DNA from 2 places in the Neisseria sp. KEM232 genome. Region 1 is predicted to be linked to the other one. Evidence: riboswitches for the same ligand, from Rfam matches in the RefSeq annotation. Region 1 holds a riboswitch; the other holds the start of a gene.
The links. Region 1 has a riboswitch for thiamine pyrophosphate ahead of thiC (phosphomethylpyrimidine synthase ThiC). Riboswitches for the same ligand answer to the same signal wherever they lie in the genome.
Positions count from the first base shown of each region.

Region 2: linked by a shared signal. The riboswitch ahead of CGZ77_RS11800 (FAD-dependent oxidoreductase) and the one ahead of thiC (phosphomethylpyrimidine synthase ThiC) in region 1 are both predicted to bind thiamine pyrophosphate.

Region 1 covers NZ_CP022527.1:165,513-172,432, reverse strand. Annotated here, with positions in the region: gene CGZ77_RS00755 (MoxR family ATPase) at 1-337, opposite strand, end outside; gene CGZ77_RS11865 (hypothetical protein) at 351-494, opposite strand; gene thiC (phosphomethylpyrimidine synthase ThiC) at 587-2,467, opposite strand; TPP riboswitch at 2,575-2,673, opposite strand; tRNA gene CGZ77_RS00745 (tRNA-Met) at 2,800-2,876, shown strand; gene CGZ77_RS00740 (DUF3488 and transglutaminase-like domain-containing protein) at 2,917-5,022, shown strand; partial or broken gene CGZ77_RS00735 (IS1595 family transposase) at 5,150-5,310, shown strand; gene CGZ77_RS00730 (Ivy family c-type lysozyme inhibitor) at 5,332-5,820, opposite strand; gene CGZ77_RS00725 (DUF502 domain-containing protein) at 5,963-6,670, opposite strand; gene CGZ77_RS00720 (phospholipase A) at 6,884-6,920, opposite strand, start outside.
Region 2 covers NZ_CP022527.1:2,359,693-2,366,612, forward strand. Annotated here, with positions in the region: gene CGZ77_RS11765 (inositol monophosphatase family protein) at 1-318, shown strand, start outside; gene CGZ77_RS11770 (thiazole synthase) at 440-1,228, opposite strand; gene thiS (sulfur carrier protein ThiS) at 1,269-1,463, opposite strand; gene CGZ77_RS11780 (flavin reductase family protein) at 1,474-2,052, opposite strand; gene CGZ77_RS11785 (DUF6636 domain-containing protein) at 2,144-2,578, opposite strand; gene thiE (thiamine phosphate synthase) at 2,654-3,268, opposite strand; gene CGZ77_RS11795 (nuclease-related domain-containing protein) at 3,319-3,945, opposite strand; gene CGZ77_RS11800 (FAD-dependent oxidoreductase) at 4,066-5,184, opposite strand; TPP riboswitch at 5,243-5,355, opposite strand; gene CGZ77_RS11805 (PTS sugar transporter subunit IIA) at 5,549-5,971, shown strand; gene CGZ77_RS11810 (HPr family phosphocarrier protein) at 5,965-6,234, shown strand; gene ptsP (phosphoenolpyruvate--protein phosphotransferase) at 6,237-6,920, shown strand, end outside.

The DNA of each region.
Region 1 (6,920 bases):
GCAGCTTGGGCGAGGCGCGGTTGATTTCGTCGGCCAGCAGGAAGGAATGGAACACGGGGCCGGGGTGGAACTCGAATTTGCCGTCGTTCGGGAGGTAGACGCTTACGCCCAAGAGGTCGGAGGGCATCATGTCGTTGGTGAACTGGACGCGGCGGTAACCCAGGCCCAGTACCGCCGCCAAACCGTGCGCCAGCGTGGTTTTGCCGACGCCGGGCACGTCTTCGAGCAGGACGTGGCCGTCGGCGAGGATGCAGGCCATCAGTTGTTTCAAAACGGCTTCTTTGCCTAAAATGAGCCGGTTGAGCTGCGCAAGCGCGGCCTGTATGTTGTCTGTCATATCCGTAATGCGTTCAATCGGTTGAAAAGGCGAGGATTGTAGCATGAAGGCCGTCTGAAACCCGTTTCAGACGGCCTTGTTTTTCAGACGGCCTTTCGGATGCGCGTTCTGCGGAATGGTTGAGGCCGTCTGAAAGGATGGTTTCAGACGGCCTCAAAGGTTCGGCTGTGTTTCACTTCGTTGAAGCTGAGCTTTCAGACGGCCTTTGGCATGAATTCTGCGGCAGAGAGGCCGTCTGAAAACGGGCGGCTAGCGGTAAATCTGCGCGCCGTTTTTGACGAACTCGACGGCCTTTTGCGTCAGGCCTTTTTGTCGGTCTGCGTAGTCGCGCACTTCCTGCGTGATTTTCATCGAGCAGAATTTGGGGCCGCACATCGAGCAGAAATGGGCGGTTTTCGCGCCTTCGGCGGGCAGAGTGGCATCGTGGAAGCTCTCGGCGCGTTCGGGATCGAGGCTGAGGCGGAACTGGTCGCGCCAGCGGAATTCGAAACGGGCTTTGGACAGGGCGTTGTCGCGCAGCTGTGCGCCCGGCCAGCCTTTGGCGAGATCGGCGGCGTGGGCGGCGAGTTTGTAGGTGATGATGCCGGTGCGCACGTCTTCTTTGTCGGGCAGGCCGAGGTGTTCTTTGGGGGTGACGTAGCAGAGCATGGCCGTGCCGTACCAGGCGATGTTGGCCGCGCCGATGCCGGAAGTGATGTGGTCGTAGCCGGGTGCGGTGTCGGTGACGAGCGGGCCGAGGGTGTAAAACGGGGCTTCGAAGCAGTGGCGCAGTTCTTCGTCCATATTGGCGCGGACGCGTTGCAGGGGGACATGGCCGGGGCCTTCTATCATGACCTGTACGTCGTGCCGCCATGCTTGGGCGGTGAGTTCGCCCAGGGTGTGCAGCTCGGCGAACTGGGCTTCGTCGTTGGCGTCGGCGATGCAGCCGGGGCGCAGGCCGTCGCCGAGGCTGAACGACACGTCGTAGGCTTTCATGATTTCGCAGATTTCGTCGAAATGCGTGTAGAGGAAGTTTTCCCGATGGTGTGCCAGACACCATTTGGCCATGATCGAGCCGCCGCGCGAGACGATGCCGGTGAGCCTGTCGGCGGTGAGCGGAACGTAGCGCAGCAGCACGCCTGCGTGGATGGTGAAGTAGTCCACACCCTGTTCGGCCTGTTCGACCAGGGTGTCGCGGAACAGCTCCCAGGTCAGGTCTTCGGCGATGCCGCCCGTTTTTTCCAGCGTCTGGTAAACGGGGACGGTGCCGACGGGCACGGGGGCGTTGCGGATAATCCATTCGCGGGTTTCGTGGATGTGCGCTCCGGTGGACAAATCCATAATGGTGTCGGCGCCCCAGCGCAGCGCCCAAACCATTTTTTCCACTTCTTCGGTAAGGCTCGACGTGACGGCGGAGTTGCCGAGGTTGCCGTTGATTTTGACTCGGAAGTTGCGGCCGATAACCATCGGTTCGAGTTCGGGGTGGTTGATGTTGGCGGGGAGGATGGCGCGGCCGGCGGCGATTTCGCGGCGCACGAATTCGGGCGTGATTTGGTCGGGATGAGCGGGAATGTTGGCGCCGAAGCTGTGGCCGGGGTGCTGTTTGAGCAGCTTTGCGTATTCCGGCCGTCTGAACAGTTCGTCCAGCCTCATGCGCTCGCGCAGGGCGGCAAATTCCATTTCGGGCGTGACGATGCCGCGGCGCGCGTAATGCAGCTGGGTGACGTTGCCGCCGGATCGGGCGCGGCGCGGACGGGTGATTTGGCTGAAACGCAGATGGGCTGTTTTCGGGTCACAGGCGCGTTCGCTGCCGTAGCGGCTGGAAAGCCGCGGCAGGATTTCGCTGTCGCCGCGTTCGTCTATCCAGGCGGTGCGTATCTGCGGCAGGCCTTTTTTGAGGTCGATGGCAGCGGCAGGATCGCCGTATGCGCCGCAGGTGTCGTATACGGGAATCGGCGGATTGTGCTCCGTGCCCTGCGCGGTGACGGTGTCGTCTTGATCGATTTCGCGCAGCGGCACGCGGATGTCGGCCCTGCTGCCCGTTATATAGACGCGGCGGGAGTTGGGATAGGGGAAACGGATGCCGATGTCGCGGCTCAAATCGGCCAAATCTTGTGCTTCACGGCCGGTGTTTTTGTTTTTGGCGGTCATAAAAATGCTCCTGTTTTCTCGCTTGAAGGGGAAACAGGAGCGTTTGTTTTTCAGACGGCCTCAGTCTTACCTATATATAAGGTAATACGGATGGAGGCCGTCTGAAAAGGCAAAACCGCGAAACTCCCCACGCAGGCATTATCCTGATCGGGTGTGAAGGGTGATTCTCAGCCGCCCGCACGCGGGCGGCACCCCTGTTTCATCGAAGGCGGAGATTAGAGCACGGGCGGCTTGTTTTGTAAAGATATGCAATCTGCCGCCGAAAAAGCCCTCGGGTCGCTTTCGGGCGCTTGACAACGTTCGGGGCGGTCTGTATAGTGCGCCAATTCTGACGCGGGGTGGAGCAGCATGGTAGCTCGTCGGGCTCATAACCCGAAGGTCGTAGGTTCGAATCCTGCCCCCGCAACCAGACACCCAAACCGCCTCGCAGCGGTTATTTTTTTATCCGCGTGAAAAGCGGCCGGCCAAAAGCCGCGTGCCGCCGTCTTGCGAAAAATTCCATCAGGCCGTCTGAAAACCGCCAACGCCGTTTTCAGACGGCCTCTGTCAAACAACGGCCGTCTGAAAATACCTTACCGATTATGCTGATTTCCAATCCCGTCTTTTTACAGGAAGCGCCGCCGCGCAAGGTTGTGGCGGCGGTGCTGCTGGCGCTTTTGTGGTCGTCGCTGCCGCTGCTGGCCGAACTGCCCGCGGGAGTGACGGCGGTGTTTGGCGGTTTGCTGCTGCTGCGTTTTGCCCTGTTGCGCATGGGCGTTGCCAAGCTGCCTTTGGCGGCCGTGGTGCTGCTGGCGGCGGGGGCGGGTTTGCTGGTGTGGCAGCAGCTGGGTACGGTAATCGGCCGCGACGGCGGCATTTCCTTTCTGCTTTTGATGGTGATGCTGAAATCCTTCGAAGGCAATGCGATGCGCGACTGGCAGGTGTTGCTGCTGGCCATGCTGTTTTTAATCGGTTCGGCGGTGCTGTTTGGGCAGACGCTGCTGACGGGCTTGTGGCTGCTGGCGGCGTTGCTGGCGGTGGGGCTGTGTTTTGCCGTGCTGTGCGGGCTGGATGCGCGCAGTGCGTTGAAACAGGGTTTGCTGGCATTTGGTTTGACGCTGCCGCTGGCGGCGGTACTGTTTGTCGTGATGCCGCGGCGCAGCGAACCTTTGTGGAGCATCCCCCAGCCGCAGCAGGAGCAGGCGAAGACGGGTTTGTCGGACACGATGCAGCCGGGCAGTATCGGCAATCTGGTGCAGAGCGACGAGCTGGTGGCGAATGTGACGTTTTCAGACGGCCTCAAGCCCGGTGCTGGGCAGCTGTACTGGCGTGCCATTGTGATGGCGGATTTCGACGGGCAGACATGGCGCGCCATGCCGGATTTCGAGGAAATGAGTGCGCCCGGGGTTTCAGACGGCCTCAAGTTGTCGTATCAGATGATTTTGCGTGATCAGAAAGGCGTTGTGCCTGCGTTGGATTATCCCGTCGTGCGCGAAGGCTCGGGCATGAGCGTGCGTTTGGGCGATGTGGTGCGCGTGCGCAGCAGGGAAGGGTTGCGCCGCGTCGTATTGCAGTCGCGCGCCGGCGGTATGCTGCCGCAGAAACTGAAGGAATTTGAAAAGAAACTGTATATGCGTCTGCCGCAGTCGGGCAATTTCCGCACGCGCCGCCTGGCGCAGACGCTGGCGCAGCAAAGCCGTTCGGTCGGAGAGTTTTCGCAGAAGGTGTTGGACTATTACCGTAATGGACGGTTTGCGTATACCTTGCAGCCGCCGCTGTATCGGGGAGCCGACAGCATCGACAGTTTTATGTTCGAGGGCAGGCAGGGTTTTTGCGAACATTACGCGCAAAGCTATGTGGTGATGATGCGTGCCGCAGGTGTGCCCGCGCGGGTGGTGACCGGCTATCTCGGAGCGGATTATCAGGAAAGCGGCAATTTCTGGCAGATACGCAGCAAAAACGCCCATGCATGGGCGGAAATCTGGCTGGAGGGCGAACAGGCTTGGTTACGCGTCGACCCTACGGCAGCTGTGTCCGAGCAACGTATCACGGCTGGTTTGAGCGAAGCGCTGCCTGAAAGCGATCGGGCGATGGTTGCCGGAAACCATAACGGAAAAATGTGGGGCGGCTGGCTGGAAAGCGGCCAGTTTTACTGGCAGCAGTGGGTAGTGAATTATGACGAAAGCAGCCAAAACAATCTGTTCGCCGGGCTGGGGCTGGGACGTTTCCGATTCGGCACGGCTTTGCTGGCGGGCATTGTCGGCATTTTCGCGGCCTTGCTGCCCGTGGTTTGGTGGTGGAGAAGAGGCCGTCTGAAAGAGCGTGAACCGCTGGCCGAAGGCTTTGCGCTGCTGAAAAGCATCTTTATCGGCGATGAAGATGAAACAGCCGCAGCCGTTACCGCCTCCGAGCTGATCGAAATGCTGCGGCAAAACGGAGTGGAAGACCGGGAATTGCAAGACTTGCTGCGGCAATATGAGGACTGGCAGTTTGCCGCCGAAATCATGCCGGATAAAAGGACTCAGCGGGCGTGGTTTGGCCGGGCGGTTCGAATTGCACGGCGTTACAAACAATAGTGGTACGAGGTTTCGGTGGATGATGAGAAAACAAAATTTCTTTTCTGTTCATTGATATGACGAATTTTCCTCTGTGTTTCCGTTTCTGGAGCTTGACTGAAGTTTGCCGGGTTCTGTATAGTTCACATCGTTTTGGAGTTATGCAAAACACCGTCTGATACACAACATGGTGTAGCAAAACATACGTTTTACTTGCATCTGAAAGAAACTGAATTTCGCTTCAATCACAGGCATGATGATTTGTACAAAGTACTGCTGAAAATGTTGCGGAATGATCCTTTAAAATGATTTTTGCTTCCTAAGCCCCGTTTATTTTTCTTCTTCGTCGTCGACGAGTTTCTGCAGGGCTGCTTTTTCGGCTTCGGTGGGTTTGCCGTAGTAGCGGTCGGTGTAGCGGAACTCGTAGGTGCCTTCAACGGTGTGCCTTTCGCGGTGCAGCACCACGGCGCGCTGTTTGTTCAGCAGGATGTAGATGCTGTTGCTGATGCAGTTGTGCGGCTGGCACATGGTGGTGGCGATGTAGCGTTTGCCGTCCACCGTTACCGCGCCTTCGGGAGCGGTGGGGCCGTCGGCGTCTTTAATCCAATATCTGTCGCTTTTGGGTGTGTGCGGTACGATTTGGCTGCGCCATACTTTGCGGTAGGCGGGTTTTTTGAGCAGGTCAAAGAGATAGGTGTCGGCGTCTTTTTGGCTGACCTGTTCGGATTTTTGGCCGGTCTGCGCAGGCTTGGCGGCGGCGGGGGCGGCAACGGCCAGCGCGAGGGTGAGGGCGGTGAGGATTTTTACGGTGCGGAGCATATCGGTTTCTTTCGCTGTCGGTTGTTTGTTTAGAGGGGAGGCCGTCTGAAACGGCCCGGCCTTAACAGAGCTTAAAACAAAACAGGCGGATTTTAATGCTTTGCGGTCATTTCAGGTAGAGTTGCGTCGGTTTTAATACCAATCAAACATTGCTTTCAGGTGTGTTTTCAGACGGCCTTTGCGCGTCGCTCTGCGCTTTGGCGGCGGCTTCGTCGGGCAGTACCATGCCCAGCGAGATGACGTATTTTAGGGCTTCGTCCACGCTCATATCGAGTTCGCGGATGTCGCTTTGTTTAACCAGAATATAGTAGCCGCCGGTGGGGTTGGGGGTGGTGGGGACGTACACGGGGATGCGCGGCGCGGCGTCGGGCAGGGCGGCGGCGATGTTGTCGGGCAGGCTGCCGGAAACGAAGCCGATGGTCCAGATGTCGCGCTGGGGGAAGGGGACGAGCACGGGGGTTTTGAAGGAGCGGCTGTTGTCGGAGAGCAGCGATTCGGACACTTTTTTGACGCTGGAATAGATGGATTTGACCACGGGGATGCGGCCGAGCAGGCTGTCCCAGCCTTCGAGGATTTTGCGGCCGAGCATGTTGGCGGCAAACACGCCGGTGAGGAAGAGAACGGCGAGGGCGACGATGAAGCCTGTGCCGGGAACGCGGAAGCCGAGATAGCGTTCGGGCTGCCATTGGGCGGGAATCAGGGCGGTGAGCTGGTCGGTGGCGTTGATGATGTAGCCGATGACCCACACGGTAACGGCGATGGGCATCCACACGAGGACGCCGGTGAGCATGTATTTTTTCAATGCTTTGCCGATGGTGTTTTTTTCTTTTTCCGGAGTTTGTTCTGCCATTGCGTTTTTTCTGACGGGGTGGTTTCAGACGGCCTCTGTACCGCATAAAAGGCATGAGGCCGTCTGAAATAAAGGGCGGCAAAGGGGATGAGGTCGTCTGAAAACGGTTCAGGAGCTGTTGCCAATCGGTTTGTGAAGCGGACTTTGCGTCAGAAAGCAGCAAATGCCGTTTGATGGCGCAAAAGCCGCCACAATACCAATTGTCGACAGTCCCTAGAAGCCATCCCAGCCGTTGAACATCAGACCGATG
Region 2 (6,920 bases), 180 kb from region 1:
GACCAAAGCATCGCCGACACTTACCTCGCCATCCTGAAAGACATCATGGCCAAAACCGCAGGCGCGCGCCGCGAAGGCGCGGCCTCGCTGGATTTGTGCTCGCTGGCCGCCGGACGCTTCGACGCCTTTTTCGAGTTCAACCTCAAACCGTGGGACATCGCCGCCGGCGCGCTGATCGCCAAAGAAGCGGGCGCCATCGTCACCGATACCGAGGGCGAACAAAACTGGCTCGAAAGCGGCAACATCGTTGCCGGCAATCCGAAAGTGCTGGCGCAGCTCTTGCAGATTATCGGCAACCACACGCAGAAGGCCGTCTGAAAGAAGTAAAGTTCCAATGAAACGGGAAAACGGCGGCATCCGTCTGTTTTACCGTCATAAAAGGCCGTCTGAAAACGGGTTTTCCCGCTTTCAGACGGCCTTTTTGTTCAGACGGCCTCTTCTAATATTCCGCAGAATGCCAAAACGGCTGCCCCACCGTCGGCGTACTCGCCTGCGCCTGTTCGCGCGGCGGCACGGGGTCGGACTCGAACGCGGTGCGGCCTGCTTCCACCGCCAGCGCAAACGCCCGCGCCATGTCCGCGGGGCTGCCCGCTCGGGAAACCGCCGTGTTGAGCAGCACGCCGTCGTAGCCCCACTCCATCACCTGCGCCGCCTGCGAGGGCAGCCCCAGCCCCGCATCGACAATCAGCGGCGTGTCGGGCAGACGCTCGCGCAACACGCGCAGGGCGTAGGCGTGCACCGCGCCCAAGCCCGTGCCGATGGGCGCCGCCCACGGCATCAGCGCTTCGCAGCCCGCATCGAGCAGTCGGCGGCAGGCAATCAGGTCTTCCGTGCAGTAGGGCAGCACTTTGAAGCCGTCTGAAATCAGGATTTTCGCCGCTTCGACCAGTTGGAACACATCGGGCTGAAGCGTGTCGTCGTCGCCGATCAGCTCCAATTTAACCCAATCGGTTTCAAACACTTCGCGCGCCATCTGCGCCGTGGTAACGGCCTCCCGCACGCTCTGGCAGCCTGCGGTGTTGGGCAGCACGGGAATGCCGGTTTGCCGCAAAAGTTCCCAAAAACCCTGCCCGTGCGAGCCGTCGGCACTTTGCGCGCGGCGCAGGGCGACGGTAATCATCGCGGGTGCGGCGGCCGCGACGGATTGACGCAGGATTTCGGGGCTGGGATAGGCGGCCGTGCCGAGCAAGAGGCGCGAGGGGAAGGCTTGGCCGTAGAGTGTGAGCATGGTTTCTTCCTTTATATTTGTATTGTTTTTTTCAAACGGCCTATCCGCCGACAACGGGGCGCACGATGTCGATACGGTCGTTTTCTTTTAACGCGGTATCGGCATAGGCCGGTTTGGGTACGAACACGGTGTTCACCGCCGCGGCAAAAGGCGTTGGCGGCGCGGTCTCGGCAATCAGGTCGGCAAGGGTTCGACCTTGCAGCGCAAAGTCCTCTCCGTTGAGCAAAACGTTCATTCAGACGGCCTCACTCTTTGTCGTAGCCTGCCACGGTCAGCGGCGCGCCGATGGTATAGAAATGGCCGCCGGCCACATAATGCAGCGTGCGCCATTCGTCGCCGGCGGTTTCAAAGTGCCAATGGCCGTCGAACACGGCATCGTCCGCCCACGCCGCAAGCACTTCGCCGACAAACAAATCATGCTCCTGTTGCATGGTTTCGTTGGGCATGACGCGGCACAACAGCCAGCCCGCGCAGCCTTCGATAAGGGGCACGGGGCAGCCTTCGGGCTTAAACGTTTTTGCGCCGCTCTCTTCGATTTTGCGCGGATTGTCGCGCCCGCTGCTGCTGCCGAGTTTCAACACCGTTTCGGCCTGGCGGACAACGGGGATTTGCAGCGCAAACAGGCCGTTTTGCTCAATCAGCGAGCGCGTGAATGCGGCTTTGTCGAGCACCACGCTCACTTTGGGCTTGGGCATATAGTCCACCGCGCAAGCCCAGGCGGCGGCCATCGCGTTGGCGCGGCCTTGCGCTTCGGCCGACACCAATACGGTCGCGCCGATGTTGAGCAGGAGGTAGCATTTTTCGAGGGGGACGGGGCGGATCATTTTGGGTTTCCTGTGGACAATGGTTTCAGACGGCCTGTGTGTTTTGAGGCTGCTCCCGCCTTTGCGGGAATGACGTTTCTGAAAGCAGGTTTTAAAACAGACGCTGCCGCTTACGGTTAATATCGAAACCATGGCCGCTTTGGTTTTTGCACATCATGCCGCTTGGGCGGCCGGTGCACTGCCAGCCTTGGCCGCGTATGGTTTGGCCGTATCGGAGCACGCGGCTGTCTGCCAGCGCGACGGTGTCGCCGTGGCAATAGACTTCGGCGCGGCCTTTGGCACCGAGGGCGAAGCCGTCGCCCCAGTCGAGGTCGCAGTCGTCGGGGCGTTTTTGCGCGGGGCGGATGTTTTCGCGGTGGCCGCGGATTTCGCAGCTGACACCGGCGCTGACTTTGCCGCTGTCGATGTCGCGGTAGTCGCCCATGCAGTGGATGTTGCCGCCGGGGCTGCGGAAAGCCACACCGGATTTGGCTTGGGCGGCGCAGGAGATGGCGAGGGCTGCAAGGAACAGGATTTTGCGTTTCATGGTTTTCCTTTATGAGTTGGGATGGAAAGCGGGACTGCAACGCAGTGAAAACGGAAAGGGCTGTTTCAGACGGCCTCAATCCCACAAGGCGCGGAAGGATTGTACAACGGCTTCGGGATCGGCCGCTTCGGTAACGGCGCGGACAACCGCCAGCGACGATACGCCCGTTGCCAGCACCGCCGCCGCGTTGCCCAAATCAATGCCGCCGATGGCAACCACGGGCGTATTGCCGGCCTGCTTCACATATTCGCGCAGCTTGTCCAAGCCCTGCGGCGCGGTGGGCATCTGCTTGGTGGCGGTGGGAAAAATCGCGCCGCTGGCGACATAGCTCGGATTTACCGACAAGGCGCGGTCAAGTTCGGCCGTCGAATGCGTGCTCAAACCGAGCCGCAGCCCTGCGGCGGCGATGGCGGACAAATCGGCGCCGTCCATATCCTCCTGCCCCAAATGCACGCCGTATGCGCCCGCCGCTATCGCTTCGCGCCAATGGTCGTTGATAAAAAGCTGCGTTCTGCTGCCTTCGCAGGCGGCAACACAGCGCGTGATTTCGCGGCGCAGCGCCTCGCCCGACAGGGTTTTGCAGCGAAGCTGCACCGTATCCGCCCCTGCCTTCACCATGCGGACAACCCGGTCGGCATCGGGCACGACGGCGTAGAACTTGAGCGGGGATTTGAGCGGCGGGAAAGTCATGGCGTGTTCCTGTTAAAGATACTCGGATGTTTCAGACGGCCTGTGCCGTTTCAATGCCGGTGTCGCTCGCGCAGACGGGCGGTATGCTCGCGCAGTTTTTCCTTATCTGCCCGATATTCGTCGGACGACAATAAGGCGATAACAGCGTGGATTTGGCCTTCGTCCAGCAAAGCCGTCTGAAAACTTTTGATGTATTTTGCCGCACTCCGCAATCGGCAGACATTGGGCGGCATTTCGGTTTTGAACTCGCAGTCGCCGAGAAACGCCGCCAACGAATGGAATTTGCTTTCGGGCAGATTCAACAATGCGGCCAATGCTTTGATATGGGCATAATTTTGCCGCAGCGGATTTTGGAAATAATGCTTTTCTTTGTAAACAACCTGCGTCCAACGCGCTTGTTTTTCACCGCCAAAAATCCAGCCTGTATAGTTTTTGGTTTCGACAACAAAGATGCCGTATTTTGAAATATAAATATGGTCGATTTGGGTCGTGCCGTTGCGGGAAGGAATAATCAAATCATGAAATTCCGTGTACACACCGTCGTCCAGTTCGTCATTCAGGCGCGAACGCACGGCTGTCTCTCCCATTCTGCCTTTAACCGAGGGGTTGCGTAAAAACGCACCCAGCAGAGATACGGCCATTGCCAAAACCAGCAGCCAAATTAAATTGTCCATCATGTTTCCCTTTTGTTTCACTAAATCCAAATGCTTTTACGGTGCACGCTGCGGTGCGCACGCCCTGTCCGAAACCTTCAAAAGGCCGTCTGAACCTCTTTTTTTCAGACGGCCTCACCGCTTTCAGACGGCCTCTGCCGTATCGATATACGCCAGCCCGCTTTCGACATCGCTCTCAGGCACGCGGCCGCCGCCGATGAGTGCTTCGGCCAGCCGCACGGCGGCGGCGGCAACGGCGGGGGCGATCATAAAGCCGTGGCGGTAGAGGCCGTTGGTTTCGATGGTGCGGGTTTGCGCGTTGTAGCGGATTTCGGGGTTGTGGTGGTCGAGCGCGGGGCGCAGGCCGCTTTGGATTTGCAGGATTTGCGCTTCGCCGAATGCGGGGTGCACGGCGTACAGGGCAGAGAGCAGTTCCAAACCCGAGCGCACGCTCGCGGGCGCGGTGCTTTCGCTTTCGATTTGGGTGGCGCCGACGACAAACAGGCTGTCGGGCTTGGGCGCGATATAAATCGGATAACGCGGATGCAGCAGGCGCACGGGGCGGCGCAGCGAAACTTCGGGCGCATACACGCGCAGGACTTCGCCGCGTATGCCGCGCAGGCGGCTTGACGGGCTTTCAGACGGCCTGTTCCAAGTGTGTTTCGCGCCGATGCCGCGGCAGTCGACAATCAGGCCGTATTTGCCGCTTTGGCGCAGGGCGTCGGGCGAGGATTCGGTGTGCCACAGGGTTTCGACGTTTAATCCGTCCAAACGCCCGGCCAGCGCGGCGAGGATTTGGCGGTTGTCGAGCTGGCCTTCGGCGGGCAGGAAGAGGCCGTCTGAAAAGCGTCCCGCAAGCTGCGGCTCGTGTTCGGCGATGTCCTGCGCATTCCAGCGTACGCTCTCGGCACGGGCGCGCGCCAGTTGCCGTTCAAACTGCACGGCCAGCGGCCGCTCCTGTGCGTGCCACACAATCAGGCTGCCGTTTTGCTGCATGAACACGGGTTGGCCTGCGTCGTTCAGACGGCCTGCGATGTCGCGCCAAAGCGGTATGCTTTTTTTGCCGAGCAAAACGGTTTCGGGCGTGGCATCGGCCGCTTCGGCGGCGGGCGCGAGCATGGCGGCGGCGATGTGGGCGGCGGCTTCTTCGCCTGCACGGCTGCCTTTGTCGATCAGGGTAACGCGGTGTCCGCGTTCGGCAAGCATCATGGCGGCAAGCCGGCCGCAGAGGCCGCCGCCGAGTATGGCGGTGTCGGTTTTCATGGTGTTTTTCGGAAAAAGGGGGAAGGGCAGGGGAGGACTGCGCAAGAGTGCCGGAAACGGCGGTTGACGGCTTGAATCCCTACGCAGGCATAACCCCGACAGGTTCGACGGATTCCGCAGAGGCGGTCTCAGCACCCGATACATTCGGCGGGGGCACTCCGACAAGACGGGCGCGAGTTTACACAAGGCAACGCAATTTGGCAAAAGGACACCAGGCCGTCTGAAAGCCGTCCGACTGGTTTCAGACGGCCTCTTCCCGCCCGCGGGATACCGCTTTCACATATAATGCTGTTTTTTACACAACAAGGCCGTCTGAAAGCCAAGCTCCTGCGAAGCGAAACAGGACGGCAGAACAGAACACACCATGATAGGCATAGTTATCGTCACCCACGAAAGCCTCGGCCGCGCCTACGCGCAACTGGCGCGCCACTTTTTTTCCGCCGTGCCCGAACACATCCGCATCCTCGGCGTCGAGCCCGACGAAGACCACGATGCGGTGATCCGCCGCACGCAGCAGGCCGTTGCAGAATCCTCGGCGCAGGCGGCGCACGGCGTTTTGGTGCTGGCCGACATCTTCGGCGCCACACCGTGCAACGCCGCCCGCCGCCTCGTCGTGCCCGAAAAAGTGGCCATCCTCACCGGCCTCAACGCCCCCATGCTGGTGAAGGCCGCGCAGTATTCCGCCGCCGCCGAAGATCTGGCGGCCTTTACCGAAGCCGTGCGGGAAGCCGCTGTCGGCGGCATCATCGCCGTCACCCGTCCGCCCGAAGGAGAAAACCCGTGCTGAAACAAGACATCGAAATCATCAACAAACTCGGCCTGCACGCCCGTGCGTCGAGCAAATTCGTTCAGACGGCCTCGCCGTTTGCCTGCGAAGTCTGGGTAACGCGCAACGGGCAGCGCGTCAACGGCAAAAGCATTATGGGACTGATGATGCTCGCCGCCGCCAAAGGCAGTACGGTAACGCTGGAAACCGACGGCGCCGACGAAGCGGCCGCCATGCAGGCGCTCACCGCGCTGATTAACGACTACTTCGGCGAAGGAGAATAAACATGGGCATCGTGCTGCACGGCGTGGCGGCGGGCAAAGGCATCGCCATCGGCCGCGCCCATCTGGTGGTGCGCGGACACGAAGAAGTGCCGCAATACGATTTGGCGGAAAACGAAGTGTGCGCCGAAGTGGCCCGCTACGAGGCCGCCGTGAAAACCACCCGCCGCCAGCTAGAACAAATCCGCAGCGCCATCCCCGAAAATGCCCCCACCGAACTGGGCGCCTTCATCTCGCTGCACCTGATGCTGCTCACCGACGTCACCCTGTCGCGCGAACCGGCCGACATCATCGAAGAGCAGAAAATCAACGCCGAATGGGCGCTGAAAATCCAAACCGACCGCCTGTCCGCCCAGTTTGACGCCATCGGCGACGAATACCTGCGCGAGCGCAAACAGGACATGCTGCAAGTGGCCGAGCGCATCCACAACAACCTCATCGGCACAGGCAACGAGCTCAACCTCGACGCCAACCTCCTCGACGACACCATCATCATCGCCCACGACCTCTCGCCTGCCGACACCGTCCAATTCAAAGAACAGCGCGTTACCGCCTTCGTCACCGACGCCGGCGGCCCCACCAGCCACACCGCCATCCTCGGCCGCAGCCTCGACATCCCCTCCGTTATCGGCCTGCGCCAGGCACGCAGCCTCATCAGCGAACACGAATGGGTCATTGTCGACGGCATC